Regions from separate parts of the Priestia sp. SRI_019 genome, predicted to be linked through region 2. Evidence: riboswitches for the same ligand, from Rfam matches in the RefSeq annotation. Region 2 holds a riboswitch; the other holds the start of a gene.
The links. Region 2 has a riboswitch for S-adenosylmethionine ahead of AC2YJL_RS25175 (5-methyltetrahydropteroyltriglutamate--homocysteine S-methyltransferase). Riboswitches for the same ligand answer to the same signal wherever they lie in the genome.

Region 1 (7,352 bases), on a different contig from region 2:
GCAATTTGTTTGTAAAAGGGTTAAAGCTAGCGCGGAATGTAGGACATCAAAATGCTTTGCTCGCAGGACTAGAAGCAGCCCATAAGCAATCTGACTGCGTCATTTCCATTGACGCAGATTTGCAAGATGATATCAGCGTTATTCGTACTTTTATAGAGAAATATTGGCTTGGGTATGAAGTCGTATATGGTGTTCGAGACAGCAGAGAAACCGATACATTTTTTAAACGAACCACGGCAGTAGGGTTTTACCGTGTTATGAATAAGCTAGGAATTCAGCTCGTTCAAAATCACGCTGATTTTCGTCTCATGAGCAAACGTGCTCTTGGTGAACTTATGAAATATAAAGAAGGCAACGTCTTTTTACGAGGCCTTGTACCATTAGTAGGATTTCGCTCCACGGAAGTCACATATGACCGCAAAGAACGGACAGCGGGCGAATCAAAATATCCGTTAAAGAAAATGCTTGCTTTTGCATTTGATGGAATTACATCTTTTAGCGTAGCGCCGATACGCTTATTGACGCTGCTTGGAGGAGCTTCTTTTCTCTTTAGTATTGCGTTTGGTATTTATGCGCTGATTCAAAAATATTTAGATCATACGCAAATCGGCTGGACGTCTCTTATTTTATCAATTTGGCTTGTAGGCGGCCTGCAGCTAATGGGAATGGGTCTTGTCGGAGAATACATTGGCAAGATTTTTAACGAAGTGAAACAGCGTCCTAAATATGCGATTGAAAGAGATTTATATACAAAACACTCATTAGACACACAAAAAGATTTGCTTATGCATTAATAAGAAGCTTCTCCTAAATGGAGAGGCTTTTTTGTTAAAGCGTTTATCATAATTTTTAAGTGAACAGGAAATGCTACTACTAAAATTTCTAAGGAGATTAACATCTATGAAAAGACTATTTTATACAGCCAGCACTTTTTGTTTTGTTTGGCTTGCTTTTGCAACTATTCATGTTAGTGCTCTTTCGATTGAGAAGCTTCCAATGAAGAAATCATCTGAACAATGGTCGGTTGAACTGACAAAAGCGAGCATGACGGGAGATAATCAGCTAAAGTGGAAAAATAATGTCTATCATACATATGGATTAACCGTTGAAAACATTGGAAAAGACGTAGAGCGCGTGCAGGTCCAAGCTTTTCGGCACGAAGGAAAAAACAAGACGAAATACAGCTTGTTTTCTCCTATTGAAAGGTCTAACTTAAGCAAAAGCGGTCAGCGTTTTCGCTATGCCAATTTTGCTGTTCCTGGAAAAGCAGCAGGCTTAGACATCATGATTAACTGGACGGATGAACGAGGCAATCATCAAGAACATTTTGAATTTAAATAAAAGTCTTCGCTTAGGCGAAGACTTTTTTTGCAGGAATTTATCTCTGCATGTGGAAGACGAACACGAAAGGAGAGGTCGTAATGATTGTAAAAGCTACTGAAGAAGAAATACAGGAAATTCGGACGAAATCTGCTGATGCACTGTTTGAAGGAACAACGCATCAGTTTCAACCGTCAACTGAACGCGTAAATGAATTAATTGATAATGCCCTTCAAAAAGGATGTTATTATTTAGTATCTAGACAAGAAAATAAACTCGCAGGCTGGGTTCTTGCGGGACCATCTGCCGACTTCTTTTCAAAAGAAGAAATTGGCTTTATCTACGAGTTATATGTTTTACCAGAATACCGCGGGCAAGGTCTAGCCAAGCCGTTAATGCAAAAAGCAATTGATGAATTGTCTATCAAAGGCTACCCTGAAATGAGACTCAGCGTTCATGCTGGGAATTTTGCACAGCACGTGTATCGCGAACTTGGATTTATAGATAAACAAATATCAATGAGCCTGCAGGTGGTAAAACGTCCGTAACGTTGGTGAATGTCAGCGAGTCCATAAAACATAAGATGTTATACATGCGATGAGGTTCGGTAATGAAAGTAAAAGTAAATAAGTAGCCCAAACGGCGCCTTTATCTAGTACTTCAACGGCGCCTCCACCTGTATTGTCTGAAGGGGGGGGATCTTCAAGCGCGTTCATAATCAAAGCCGCCGCTGCTAAAATAATTCCTCCAATGCTTCCGGTTGTTTTGACAATTGCAATATGGAAAGTAGATGAAAAGGCAATGCTGAGAAGCAGCAGCAAGCTTCCCAAAAAAGCAGATAACATATATCGTTTCATGTGCTCACCATCCTTTATGAAAGCATACCATATTTTACTTCTTTTTTCTTTTTATTGAAAAGCTATTGACGTAACCTATAAAACATATTAGAATAGTCAGAAATAATTTAAAAACGGAATATTCTTATCTAGAGAGGTGGAGGGACTGGCCCTTTGAAGCCTCAGCAACCACAATTATTGAATGGTGCTAATTCCAGCATAGCCTAGCTCTGACAGATAAGAAGAGGAATCTTTTTCTATGATGAAATCCTCTTCTTAGGAAGAAACATTTCGTATAGAAAAGGTGATGACATTGAACAATAGACAAACAGCGTTAAGCACTGATGATTATTTAGATCTATACTTATTAGCGAAAGAAATAAAAGACGAAACGTGGCAGCAGGAAATTTTGGCCGCGCTAAAAACGCAGCAAAACCGTTCATTTGAAGAAAAACAATCCGCCCTCGTTCAAGAGATATGGGAAGATTTTAAACAGTTAAATGAAGATATTTCTTTTACGTATCGTTTAATTCAAGAAGAACCAACTAACGAACAATTTCAGGCTAAATTAAGTCGCTTGAGAGAACGGCGGATCACGCTGAGCCGTGAGTTATATTTAGCTAAAAAACAGTATGTTGAACACACGCAATAAAAAGATCCGCTTGAGAAACAAGCGGTTTTTTTGCGTGAAAATGTTAGAATCGTTATATTTCGGGTAGTAAATAGATAAGACAAGCAAAGGAGGGATAACAGTGGCCCAAGGTGTATTATGTGAAGTGAATGAGTGCATGTATTGGAAATCCGGAAATAAATGCAGTGCAGAGTCCATTTACGTTGTGAGTCCTGAAAGTAGTCACCATGTTTCTGAAACGGAAGAACCTGGCTGTAAAACTTTTGAACCCGCGAGATAAATGCTAGTTTTTATAAAAAAGCATAAAATGAACGATGCGCTGACGGAGTTGAGTCGGCGTTTTTCTATTTTTTTAAAATACTATTACTTAGGTGCAATAATAAATACATAGTAAAAAAGCAGGGCCTATGTCTAATTGTGCGTTTAAACAAAATGATAAGATAATTTTTTTATTTTTCGACAAAAGAAAAGTGAGAGAAAGGTGATAGAATACAAATATACAGCCTAGCTGTCTTTTAGCACAAACTTATATGAAAGCGCTAACAAAAAGGCTGTGTTCATCTCGTTTTGACAGATTGGAAAAAGGGGAGACATTTATGCAGGGGAAAACTCAGGGGAAAGAATTGAAACGCGGGTTAGAAGAAAGACATGTGACGCTGATGTCCTTAGGAGCAGCCATAGGGGTAGGACTGTTTCTCGGATCTGCATCTGCTATTAAATTAGCAGGGCCAGGAATATTATTGGCGTACGGATTTAGCGGAATGATTATGTTTTTTATTATGAGAGCACTTGGAGAAATGGCGATTCAAAAGCCTGTTGCAGGTTCATTCAGCAAGTACGCACGCGACTATTTAGGGCCGCTTGCTGGTTATTTAACAGGTTGGAACTACTGGTTTTTATGGGTTGTAACATGTATGGCTGAAATTACAGCCGTTGGTATTTATATGGGGTATTGGTATCCGGATGTACCAAACTGGATTTGGGCGTTATCGGCGCTTGTCATCATGACAACGGTTAACTTCTTAGCTGTTAAGGCATATGGTGAACTGGAATTTTGGTTTGCACTTATTAAAATTTTAGCGATTGTATTAATGATTGCCGTTGGATTATTAATGATTGTGTTTGGAATCGGCAACGGCGGCGTTGCGACGGGTATTAAAAACTTGTGGGACAATGGCGGACTGTTCCCGAACGGGTTCAAAGGTATTTTGCTGTCGCTGCAAATGGTCATGTTTGCGTATTTAGGAATTGAAATGATCGGCGTTACCGCGGGAGAAGTGAAAAATCCGGAAAAATCTCTAGCAAGAGCGATTGATTCTGTCTTTTGGCGTATTCTTATTTTCTACGTCGGTGCGTTATTTGTCATTATGTCGATTTATCCTTGGCAAGAAATTGGTGCACAGGGAAGTCCGTTTGTATTAACGTTCGAAAAAATCGGCATTCCAGCGGCAGCAGGCATTATTAACTTTGTTGTACTAACAGCAGCTCTTTCTTCTTGTAACAGCGGTATTTTTAGTACAGGCCGTATGCTGTTTAACTTAGCAGAACACGGAGAAGCGCCAAAAGGATACGGCCAGCTTACAAAAGGCGGCGTACCGGGAAAAGCTGTTTTAGCATCAGCGGGTGCGCTATTAGTCGGAGTAGCGTTAAACTACATTGTGCCTGCCAAAGTATTTACGTGGGTAACAAGCATTGCAACATTCGGTGCGATTTGGACATGGGGAATTATTTTGCTTTCTCAAATTAAGTATCGCAAAACGTTAAAAACAGGTGAAGAGGCAAAGCTGAAATATAAAATGCCTTTATTTCCGTTAACATCTTATGTGTCACTTGCGTTCCTAGCGCTGGTAGTGGTTCTCATGGCATATAATCCAGATACAAGAATTGCAGTTGTCATCGGACCATTATGGTTTATCGGTCTTATTATCGCGTACTATGCAAAAGGATTCCACAAACGAAGTCAAGGTTCAGCTGCAGCTGAGCAAAAGCTAGTGAAATAAAAGAAAAGACCTCTTTCTTGAAAAGAGGTCTTTTCTTTTATTATATTTGTTCTTAATTTCCTATAAATAATTAGTTTAGGTAGGTTTCAATAATTGTTTCAATATCATAAGGAGTAATACCTTCATCAAGCGAATAAATAGTGTCAGCTTTTTGTTTGTCATGGACAAGTGTTCCTCTAGCTTGTGCGTGAAATGAAAAAAGATCATAAAGCGTTGGCTTCAACAGCTTTGTCATGGCTTTCCCCATAAGAGAGACAGATCCATTGTTTTGTTCAAGATTATTTTGAAATTCAACATGATGATGCAGCGAAATATCCGTCCAGATTAATTTTCGCTCTTGTAAATCAAAAATTAAAGGGATGGAGATGGTGGAATCACTAGCAAGATCTACTTTATTTTGTACGGTAGAAGGTTCGAATATTTCGCCGGACTCTACGTGCTGTCTCATCATCCATCCTCCAAAGCATTCGGGAAGCATAACAAAAGGTTGAACAGAAAATGAATAAACGTTCATCAATATATAACGGCCGCCTTTTTTTAGAATCGTAGGGATATGCAAGTCAATAAATTCACATGCCCCGTTAGGAGCAGATGTAATATCTCCGCTGTGAAAAGCTTTGAAGCTTTCTGAAGATAAGTTTGTATAAGAAATATGCTCTTTATACTGCCAGTTTTCATCGTAAATTCCGGCAGACAAATCAATATCTACACTACCGGTGTGCTCACCATTTACAAAGCCTTCTTTCCACCAAATGAAAAAACGAAGCGTATCGCCTTCAGGTATTGTTAATTTACTGCCTCTACTAATCGTTTTTAATGTTTTGCTGCTTGAACGCTGTGAAAATGGTATGGTTTGTTCACGCAATCGTTTATCAACCCATACATTTCCAAGAGGTGGCAGCTTGGAAAAACGGTCATGTAAAGCATCTTTGCAGGCATTTATTACACCATCACAAAGATTTTTACGAAGAGAAGGTAAGGGACTATCAAGCGCCATTACTTTGGACACATTCCCTTTTGGAAACACTACGCGCATATCTTGTCTATGATGTCGATGCTTCATATGTGAATAGAGCTGAAGCAGTACTTGCGTAGAGACATAATGAGCGACCGTTGCAAATGCTGTAATAATAGAAGCTGCTTCTTGTTCCCCAGTAGATAAGCGCAGTAAATGGTCAATTCGTCTAGCAAAGTCACCTGGACGTTTTTCTAAAAGTGAAACTGCTTTTGAGACGTCTTTTTGCTCGAGTGCTTTCTCTACTTTACTATAGAAGGTCAATGGTTTTTTATGATTTCGAACAGCATTAAACCCTTTAGCAGCGTGAGGAAATCGATGTTTGTATTCCCCAGGATGTAAAATTTCACCTAACCGAATCCACTTTACTTTATAGCGAAACATATCTTCTTCCGCGTTTGAAGTGCTCTCTAGCAGCTGCAACAAGCTTCGACGTTCAAAACGACTAAACTTCTTAAATAAAGTGGGTGATGAAAGGCTAATATCGCCATCAGATAAAGCGGTTGCCAAACGTAAAACGTCTGTTGCTGTTTTAAAATAAGAAGACAAGACATTAATAGGTAGTTTTTTTGTTTTAATTAAAACTGAGCTAACAAATGCAGCATTTTCTTTTTGAGGAATGACTTCTGGAAGTAGGTCTAATACATGTAAATTGACAAGAGACCATTCGATGTCTGCTCGATCCGTTTGCGATAATGAGGTATTGGCACCAATTAATTGACGGATCATAAGACCGAATTCTTCATCCGTTCCGAGGTCAATAATCCGCAAATCTGTAGTATCTAACAGGGGAAAAACATCTTGTTTTTCACTGTTTGGTAAAATCCCAGTCAGATAGTGAACCACGGCATTTATGTATAGTTCTGCTTCGGACGCTTGCATGACTTCATTTGGAAAGTTAGGATACATCGGTTTATATTTGACATGAGCGCCAACGAGTCTTTTTAAAGATAAGAGAAGCTGCTCATAAAAAGACATAAATTCGTAGAACGAAAGAGTGAGTAACCGATTAATTAAAGAAGCTGAAGCTGTAAATCCTAATGCCTCAATGTTTTTTAACATGGAAGCTACATAAGCAGGGGCTAATATATCTGATCCTTGCTTTATAATTACTTTAAATTGTCTTCTTAAAAAAATATCGTTTTTCATTCAAACACCACCATGTATGATTTGCACAGAAAAAGCCAGGCGCTGTGCTTCCTGACTTTGAATATATGTATAGTTATGTTAATGGATTAAGGAAAGAGATACCTCTAAATTCTAAGAGTTGGATGAGAAGGAAGAAGTATCATAGCCTTAATCTTTGAATATTGTACCATCATATTGAAAAGATGTAAAATAATAATAGTTTAGTAGGGCAGGAAGTTTTTTGTCTTTTTTATCTATCGAATTCTCTCAATTTTAAACCCATTATCAATTTGATGAAATCCGACTTTTGGATAGTAGTTCATAGCAGAAGGAGCGGAAAGTAAAATCAGCGCGGTTTCTTCGCCGATTTCTGATTGAACGTGTTTGATTAGCTGTGTACCGATTCCTTGCTTTTGATAATC
Region 2 (7,352 bases):
TTATTAGTGTCTTGCAGCACTTAAACCAGAAGAAAGCTCTCTTATTATTTATCTAATTATATTCAGTAATGGGTTGTTAAGAAGATCTTGTACCTAATAGAGGAACAAGTTTTTCAATGTGAGCGTATCGAATTAGAACGTGTGATATAGGAAGAAGAAATCTAGTCGTGATATACTAATAACAAACATAAAAGAAAATGGAGGGCACTATGACAAAACGATTAGATTTACGTGTCGATTTTGCGTTTAAATCGTTATTTGGCACACATGGAAATGAATCCATTTTAGCTGCCTTTTTAAATGCAGCACTTCGCTTTCCAGATGAAAAGAAGATTCAAACGGTTCAGTTATTAGATCCGCATTTTAATAAAGAAAACCAAGAAGATAAACGTTCGATTTTAGATGTACACGCGCAATTAGAAGATGGAAGCCGCGTCAATATAGAAATCCAACTTAATAATAAACATGATATGGAAAAGCGAACACTCTACTACTGGTCCAAAATGTATAGCAGCCAAATGAAAGAAGGCATGGACTACGGAGAGCTTTGTAAAACCATTACCATCAACATTGTAAACTTCCGTTATTTATCTCATATTAATCATTATCACTCCACCTTTCAGTTATATGAACGTGAACAAAAATTACTCTTAACGGATATGATAGAAATTCATTTTATGGAGCTACCTAAATTATTAATTAAATGGCGTAACAGAGAGGTAGATCCACGAGAAGATCAGCTTGTACGATGGTTATTATTGCTTGAAGCATCGGAAGATGAAGAAATCACTCAAGTATTGGAGGAGATTGCAATGCAAGAAGATCACGTGCTAAAAAAAGCAATAGATGAGTGGGAACGCGTAAGCCAAGATCCAGAAGTATTATTAGCTTATGAAGCCCGAAGAAAAGCATTGTTAGATGAGAAGTCAGCTTTAAAAAGAGCCGAAAGAAAAGGGAAAGAAGAAGCTATAAAATTAATGGCCATTGGAATGATCCAAGAAGGTATAGCGAGCAATATAATAAGTAAATTAACAGGGCTTTCTATAGAAGAAATTGAAAAGCTTCGTCATCAATAAATATAAAAAAGAGCTGTATCTAAAAGATACGGCTCTTTTTTCGAACATGGCAAATGTTTAATTTTCATGACAAGGAAATGAAACATCTAATCCCACTTTTTACAGTGTCATTTGTTTCTAAAAATTAGTATAGGGAGCAGACATAGAAATGATACATCCATTTTTTACCACGAATGCACTTCTTCTACAATAGGAAACTTAAAAGAAACAAGGAGGTGACACAACATGGCAAACAACAAAAGCAGCAACAACAATGAATTATTAGTATACGGTGCTGAACAAGCAATCGATCAAATGAAATATGAAATCGCGAGCGAATTTGGTGTAAACCTTGGTGCTGACACAACTGCACGTGCAAACGGATCAGTAGGTGGCGAAATCACTAAGCGTCTTGTGCAAATGGCTGAGCAACAACTTGGCGGCGGACGTTTCTAATAAAACTTTATAATGATGGCTGAAGGAAGAATGGATATCCATTCTTCCTTTTTCCGTTTATAAGATTCGCCTGTTTATCGTATTTCAACACATCTAGAATGCTGCTTATATAAAATTAAGAAACAAATCTCCCTTTTTAGTTAACTCCCCAGACATCTTGAGCAATTTTAATTATGTGACTAATTTTATTCCATTGTTCCTCTTCTGTTAACACATTTCCTTCTTCTGTACTTGCAAAGCCACATTGTGGACTCAATGACAAGTTAGCTAGAGGAACATACTGACTTGCTTCTTGGATTCTTTGCTTAATAATCTCAGTATCTTCTAGTGTAGGAAATTTAGATGTTACTAACCCTAATACAACAGTTTGATTGTTACCTGTAAAGCTTTTTAATGGTTCAAAATCTCCTGAACGGTTATCATCATATTCAAGGAAAAGCCCATCTACATGTAAGTTAGCAAAGATTGCATCGGATATAGTATCATAGCCGCCACTTGTGATATACGTAGATCTAAAGTTTCCACGGCAAATATGCATAGTAATGAGCATATCTTCAGGCTTTTTAGAAATAGCATCATTTAAGCAACTTACTCGCGTATCAATAATGTCCTTTACATCCATACCAAGCTTCTCAACAACCGCATTGATGCGTTCTTCAGAAACGAAATCAATCCAGGAAGTATCATCTAATTGTAGGTAACGGCAGCCTGCATCATAAAAAGCTTGAATGGCTTTTTGATAAGCAGCTACAGTATCATGATAAAATTGATCTCTGTTCCCATTGTAATATGTGTCCTCTTGAATTCGAGTAAATAACATGTTGGGGCTTGGAATTGAGAATTTAGCAACTTGGCTTCCATCACCATACTGTTCGACAGCTTCTTTTAAGAACGTGAAGTGTTCCAGCATATAATGTTGATTGAAGTCTACTTTACCTACTACCTTAATCGCTTTATTTTTTGTTTTTGCGCCTTTGAATTGGCTGATATATTCTGTCTCAAACTCCTCTACGCCTTCCAAGCCTGATAGGAAGTCCAAATGCCACCATGAGCGTCTAAATTCACCATCTGTAATCGATTTGAGCCCAATTTCAATTTGTTTATGAACCAGTTTTTCAATTTCTTTGTCCTCTACAGATTTTAAATCTTCTTTATTGATTCTTCCATTCGCATACGCTTCTCTTGCTTCTTTAAGGGGAGTCGTTCGTAAAAAGCTGCCTACGTGATCAGCTTTAAATGGAGCCTTCACTAATGTCTTAGTCATGGTTTTGTTTCCTTCTTTCTTTTCAAAATAAAAAACCTCTTCTTACAAATAAGAAGAGGTTAATAATCATTATGGATTCTCTTCTTATCTTCAAGCAAATTGCTACTGGAATTGGCACAGTACTTTAACAGTCTGTTGCCGAGGCTTCCAAGGGCCAGTCCCTCCACCTCTCGAGATAAGAATATTCAATTTAATTAACTAGAAAAAAGGTTACACTTGTTTTCTTAGCTTGTCAACAAAAAGTCGAAAAAATCAGAAATAACACACCTCTTATCTCATTACTTCCTCATTACCTACTGCAGTAAGGGTTCTTTGTTATTTTTTGATTGGACAGGCAAGCTTACCGTAGTAGGTACATAGTATCTAAAGTATTGTAACTCCGTTATCTAATCAGTAGCTAGTTCAGTATCGCTACCCCGTTAATACAAGCTGTATAACCCTATTGAAGCCATTTGTGGAACCTGTAAGGGAGCTGAGCCGAAGAGGCGAAGGGGGCGACCGGATGCGGTGAGCTGAAAAAACAGGTGTGTAAAAAGCACAAAAATTAAAAGAATGAAAGAAGGTATCAGCATGAGAAAAATAAAAGGGTTTACCTTTCGAAAAATCTTCCCTCTACCTCACAAATCATCTCTTACGAGACCTCGTCCCTTCAAGGCATATTCCTTTGTTCCGTTTAGTCCACTAGCCTTGCTTGACCCCACTATTCTGACCTTAGGAGGCATTTTCTTAGGGATTGCTATCATCGAACGAATATTAGAGCGATGGGGTGTCATTGATCTCGTTGATCAGTTCTCAAAAGTAATGCGCTTTATCTTGCCTGTCACCTTTTATGCGGCTCTATTTTACTTCTTTGCGACATTTATGTTTTAAGGAGGGTTCTAGATGTTTGAGAAACTAAAATTGCGTGGAAAGCTTATTAAAGCGTTTCGTACAGCAGAGATTTACCGGGTGGTGAAACGAGGAGACCGTACCTCCTATCTGTTTCCGAAAATTCATCAAATCGATAACCATCATACGTACACTCGGTACGCCTTTTCTTTACTAAATGGGATCGACCCTGAACTTTTAACGAAAAAAAGATGGGCCTTACGACAAGTATTAGGCAGCAACATCGAAATAAACGGCAACCTAAAGAATTTTAGTATCACCGTTCATCACAAAAGCCTACCTAAGATGCTCAATTATAATTATGAGGTTATTCATCCTCATATTGAGAAGATGGAGCTTCCTGTTTGTATTGGTCAAGATATCTATGGAAACCCCGTTTCATGGGACTTTGCGGATTTGGAAACCTTATTGATATCTGGTGAAATTGGAGCAGGAAAGAGCAGCTTAATGCGCGTGATTTTGACCACATGGGTGAAATATACATCGCCTGATGATTTGCGATTAGTATTAGTGGATCTTAAACGAGCTGATTTAGGTTTGTTTCATGGCATTGAACATGTGGATGCGCTTTGTTTTGAAGTCAAGGATATGAGAAAACCTTTTGCGTTACTACGAGCTGAAATGTATCGGCGAGGCGATTTACTGTTAGAACATGGCGTAACACATATCAGCAGGCTTCCTTTTAAGCTACCTCGTATCGTTGTGGTAATTGATGAAATGTCCATAGTAAAGAGAGAAACGGAGCTTGTAGAGATGATTCAACAGTTTGCCAGCCAAGGTCGTGCGCTAGGTGTCCATACGATTATTGCCATGCAGCGCCCAGATGCTGATTTATTAAACTCTGCGTTAAAAGCTAATTTAAGGGTGCGGATTTCTGGAAGGCAAGCCGATGCCACGAATGCGAAAGTAGCTGGAGTACTCGGGGCAGAAGAAATTGATGCTGCAGCCAGGGGGCGCATGAAAATTAAAATTGATGAGGTGAAGGAGTTTCAAGCCTATTTCTTAGATGAAGAGGCTTGTAAGGAACTACTTTCACCTTATAAAACAAAGGTAAAAGATCCTGAACCTCAACTGGAGGTTGTGTCACAGTCTATCTTTGGATTGTTAGAGAAGGAGGAACAGCGATGAGCTTTCGGTTATCTCAGCGTGATAAAGACATCATTACGTTTATCAATCAGTTTCGGGCTGTGGATCGAGACTCATTAGTGGAACTGTTCTTTAAACAGCTGAAATCACCCATAAATGCGTGTAATAGCGTGATGGTACGTTTATATCGATTAGAGCTAATTGAACGCACTCAGCAGTATTCTCCGACGGTCTATTTACCTGTGGATGCGAAGATTAAAAAGAACTCTCAAAAAATATTACATTTCCTTTCCATTCTAGATATCTATAAACAAATGTGTACGTATAGTGTGCCTAAACAGGTTATTGTCGAAGATAAGCCCACAGGACGAAAAGGAGGCATTGAACCTGATCTCTTTTGTATCTTTAAAGGATCTCCTTTTTGGATTGAAATTCAACGTAATCAGTATTCAGAACAGAAAATGCAGGCAAAGATTGACCTTTATGAGGAGTTCTTCTTTTCAGATGATTGGAAAGCCTTGCATTGGCAGCCTGTGGACCAATCAGCGATCTTCCCTTCTGTCATTTTAATTACACCTGTTCGGTATACTCTGTCTTCAGAGCATATTCGCATCATTCAAGTAGCAAGCATTCATGAATTAATGGAGAAATATAAGGGGTCTTCCAAACAAACAAAAGAAGTAAGGTCAAGAACTACCTCCTCTTCTGGGGGAATTAAAATCAACTTAACATAGAGTACTAGAAAAGTGTTTGTAATCACACAAAACAGGCTACCTCAAAATAATGAAAGGTAGCCTGTTTATACACCTTTCATCCGCGCATTTGCAAAGGGTTCTGGAAACAGCATAATCACTAACATAGAAAGAGTTAGATAAAGTTGAATCAATCCAGGCGTCTGCAGGAGACAAAACTGTCATACGCGGAGAAGGCAATGGATTTGCATACTGGTATCGAATGGAATTAATTCGTATAATAAAAGAGGATAAGTAGCAATACTAAGGCAACCGAGGAGGTGAGCGAATATGAGTCTACGAGAAGAACTACTGGCGCAGGAATATGAGGAAAGAAAAAAGCCGAGAGGATTCGTATACTTTACAGACGCTGACGGACAAGTTGTCGCTAAGACTTGCCGTGAGTGCGGCGAATTAAAATATGCAAAGAACTATCATCATAAAAACGATGGGTTCGGTCACCTTGGACCATACTGTAAAGCTTGCGTTTCTATTCGTGACCGAGATTATTACATTGAAAATAGAGAACGAGTAAAACGAGTTAAAAATGCTTATTACCATAGGAAAAGAGCCGAGCAACTTTCTTTTAATTTATTTGAAAATAACGAGTAGGATTACGGCGGCCAATAAGGTCGCTTTTTTTGTTTAAATACTGATAAATTGACTAGAAGCTATCATTATTGCAATTACGCTTATTTGGTATGCATTATCCTTCGAACACATTCGTATTATACAAGTAACAAGCATTCATGAGTTGATGGAGAAATATAAAAGTTCTTCGAAACAAACAAAAGAAGTAAGGGTAAGACCATCAGCTTCTTCTAGTGGAATTAAGATCAATCTAACATAAGGAAATTACACGAGGAAAACAAGAAAAGCCCTTAATTAGTTAAGGACTGAAAGGGCTCTTCTTTGCTACGAATAAGTAATGGCTTTATAGTGGAACCATCGAGTCCATTTTATCATGTTTTCAACATAAAAAAGTAATTTTTATCCTTTAAAAAGAAAATTTTCAAAACGAATAAGGCTAGTTAGAATCAACATCTAGGCTATGACGGCTAAACAGAAGAGGTATAAAGAAACAAAGAGAAATTTTATGAAGGGCAATAAACTGAATGGAAGAAAGAGAACTAGTCATTTCCTTAACCATAAAAAACGCTTCGTATAACTACGTAAGCGTTTTTATTTTTATTCTACATCAGTTAGGGGCCGATATTGTTCAGAGGTAATTAAATCACCTTCCATGAGAATATAAGGGTGTGTTTCCATTAAAATAGTTTGGAGATACTCCGGCATCCTGTCTCCTTTGTATGCACAAATTAACGGAAAAGAGAGTTTATTCACCGCATCATCCACGATTCTTTCAAAATCTTCGATTAGATGTAACGGATCTTCCATCGTACTCCATTCTACATGTGCCCATGATCTAAAAGAAAGTTTATTTTCTAGATAGAGCTGTACGCTCTTCTCAAAGTAAGCAAGAATAGCAGGAGGATGATAACTACCACTTGAATAATAAAAATCAAAGTTGTTTATACGATGAATCATTTTCATTTGATCTGTGGTCAAGAGTGCTTTTAAATGGTTATGAATAAAAGGATAAAAACGGTCATTTTCAATAAGAAGAATGCAATCTCCAGCAAGAATCCCCTCTTGAATATAACTTACAGCTTGTTGTATATACGTTTCTTGCTGGTCATAAGCATACAGTACATGAACACTCTTTTGTTCTGCAAACAACTGATTCATTTTACTTTTCAACACACAATCCCTTCTTTCTTGTCGCTTTCTTATTATACGTGGATTGTGTAGGTAGAATATAGTGGTAATTTATTGAATTTTCAAAAATTAACTACGTGCATAAGGGGCGTT

Region 1: another riboswitch for S-adenosylmethionine. It lies ahead of AC2YJL_RS04725 (hypothetical protein); the one in region 2 lies ahead of AC2YJL_RS25175 (5-methyltetrahydropteroyltriglutamate--homocysteine S-methyltransferase).

The regions. Positions count from the first base shown of each region.
Region 1 is NZ_JBYCZN010000001.1:921,681-929,032, forward strand. Features, by position in the region: gene AC2YJL_RS04705 (glycosyltransferase family 2 protein) at 1-794, shown strand, start outside; gene AC2YJL_RS04710 (hypothetical protein) at 901-1,341, shown strand; gene AC2YJL_RS04715 (GNAT family N-acetyltransferase) at 1,422-1,868, shown strand; gene AC2YJL_RS04720 (hypothetical protein) at 1,881-2,177, opposite strand; SAM riboswitch class I at 2,299-2,400, shown strand; gene AC2YJL_RS04725 (hypothetical protein) at 2,464-2,808, shown strand; gene AC2YJL_RS04730 (DUF1540 domain-containing protein) at 2,909-3,067, shown strand; gene alaP (alanine permease AlaP) at 3,384-4,787, shown strand; gene AC2YJL_RS04740 (TerD family protein) at 4,858-6,951, opposite strand; gene AC2YJL_RS04745 (GNAT family N-acetyltransferase) at 7,185-7,352, opposite strand, start outside.
Region 2 is NZ_JBYCZN010000008.1:50,700-58,051, reverse strand. Features, by position in the region: gene AC2YJL_RS25185 (Rpn family recombination-promoting nuclease/putative transposase) at 210-1,076, shown strand; gene AC2YJL_RS25180 (alpha/beta-type small acid-soluble spore protein) at 1,302-1,511, shown strand; gene AC2YJL_RS25175 (5-methyltetrahydropteroyltriglutamate--homocysteine S-methyltransferase) at 1,648-2,775, opposite strand; SAM riboswitch class I at 2,857-2,957, opposite strand; gene AC2YJL_RS25170 (hypothetical protein) at 3,346-3,645, shown strand; gene AC2YJL_RS25165 (FtsK/SpoIIIE domain-containing protein) at 3,658-4,791, shown strand; gene AC2YJL_RS25160 (hypothetical protein) at 4,788-5,483, shown strand; gene AC2YJL_RS25155 (hypothetical protein) at 5,772-6,092, shown strand; gene AC2YJL_RS25150 (MEDS domain-containing protein) at 6,669-7,244, opposite strand.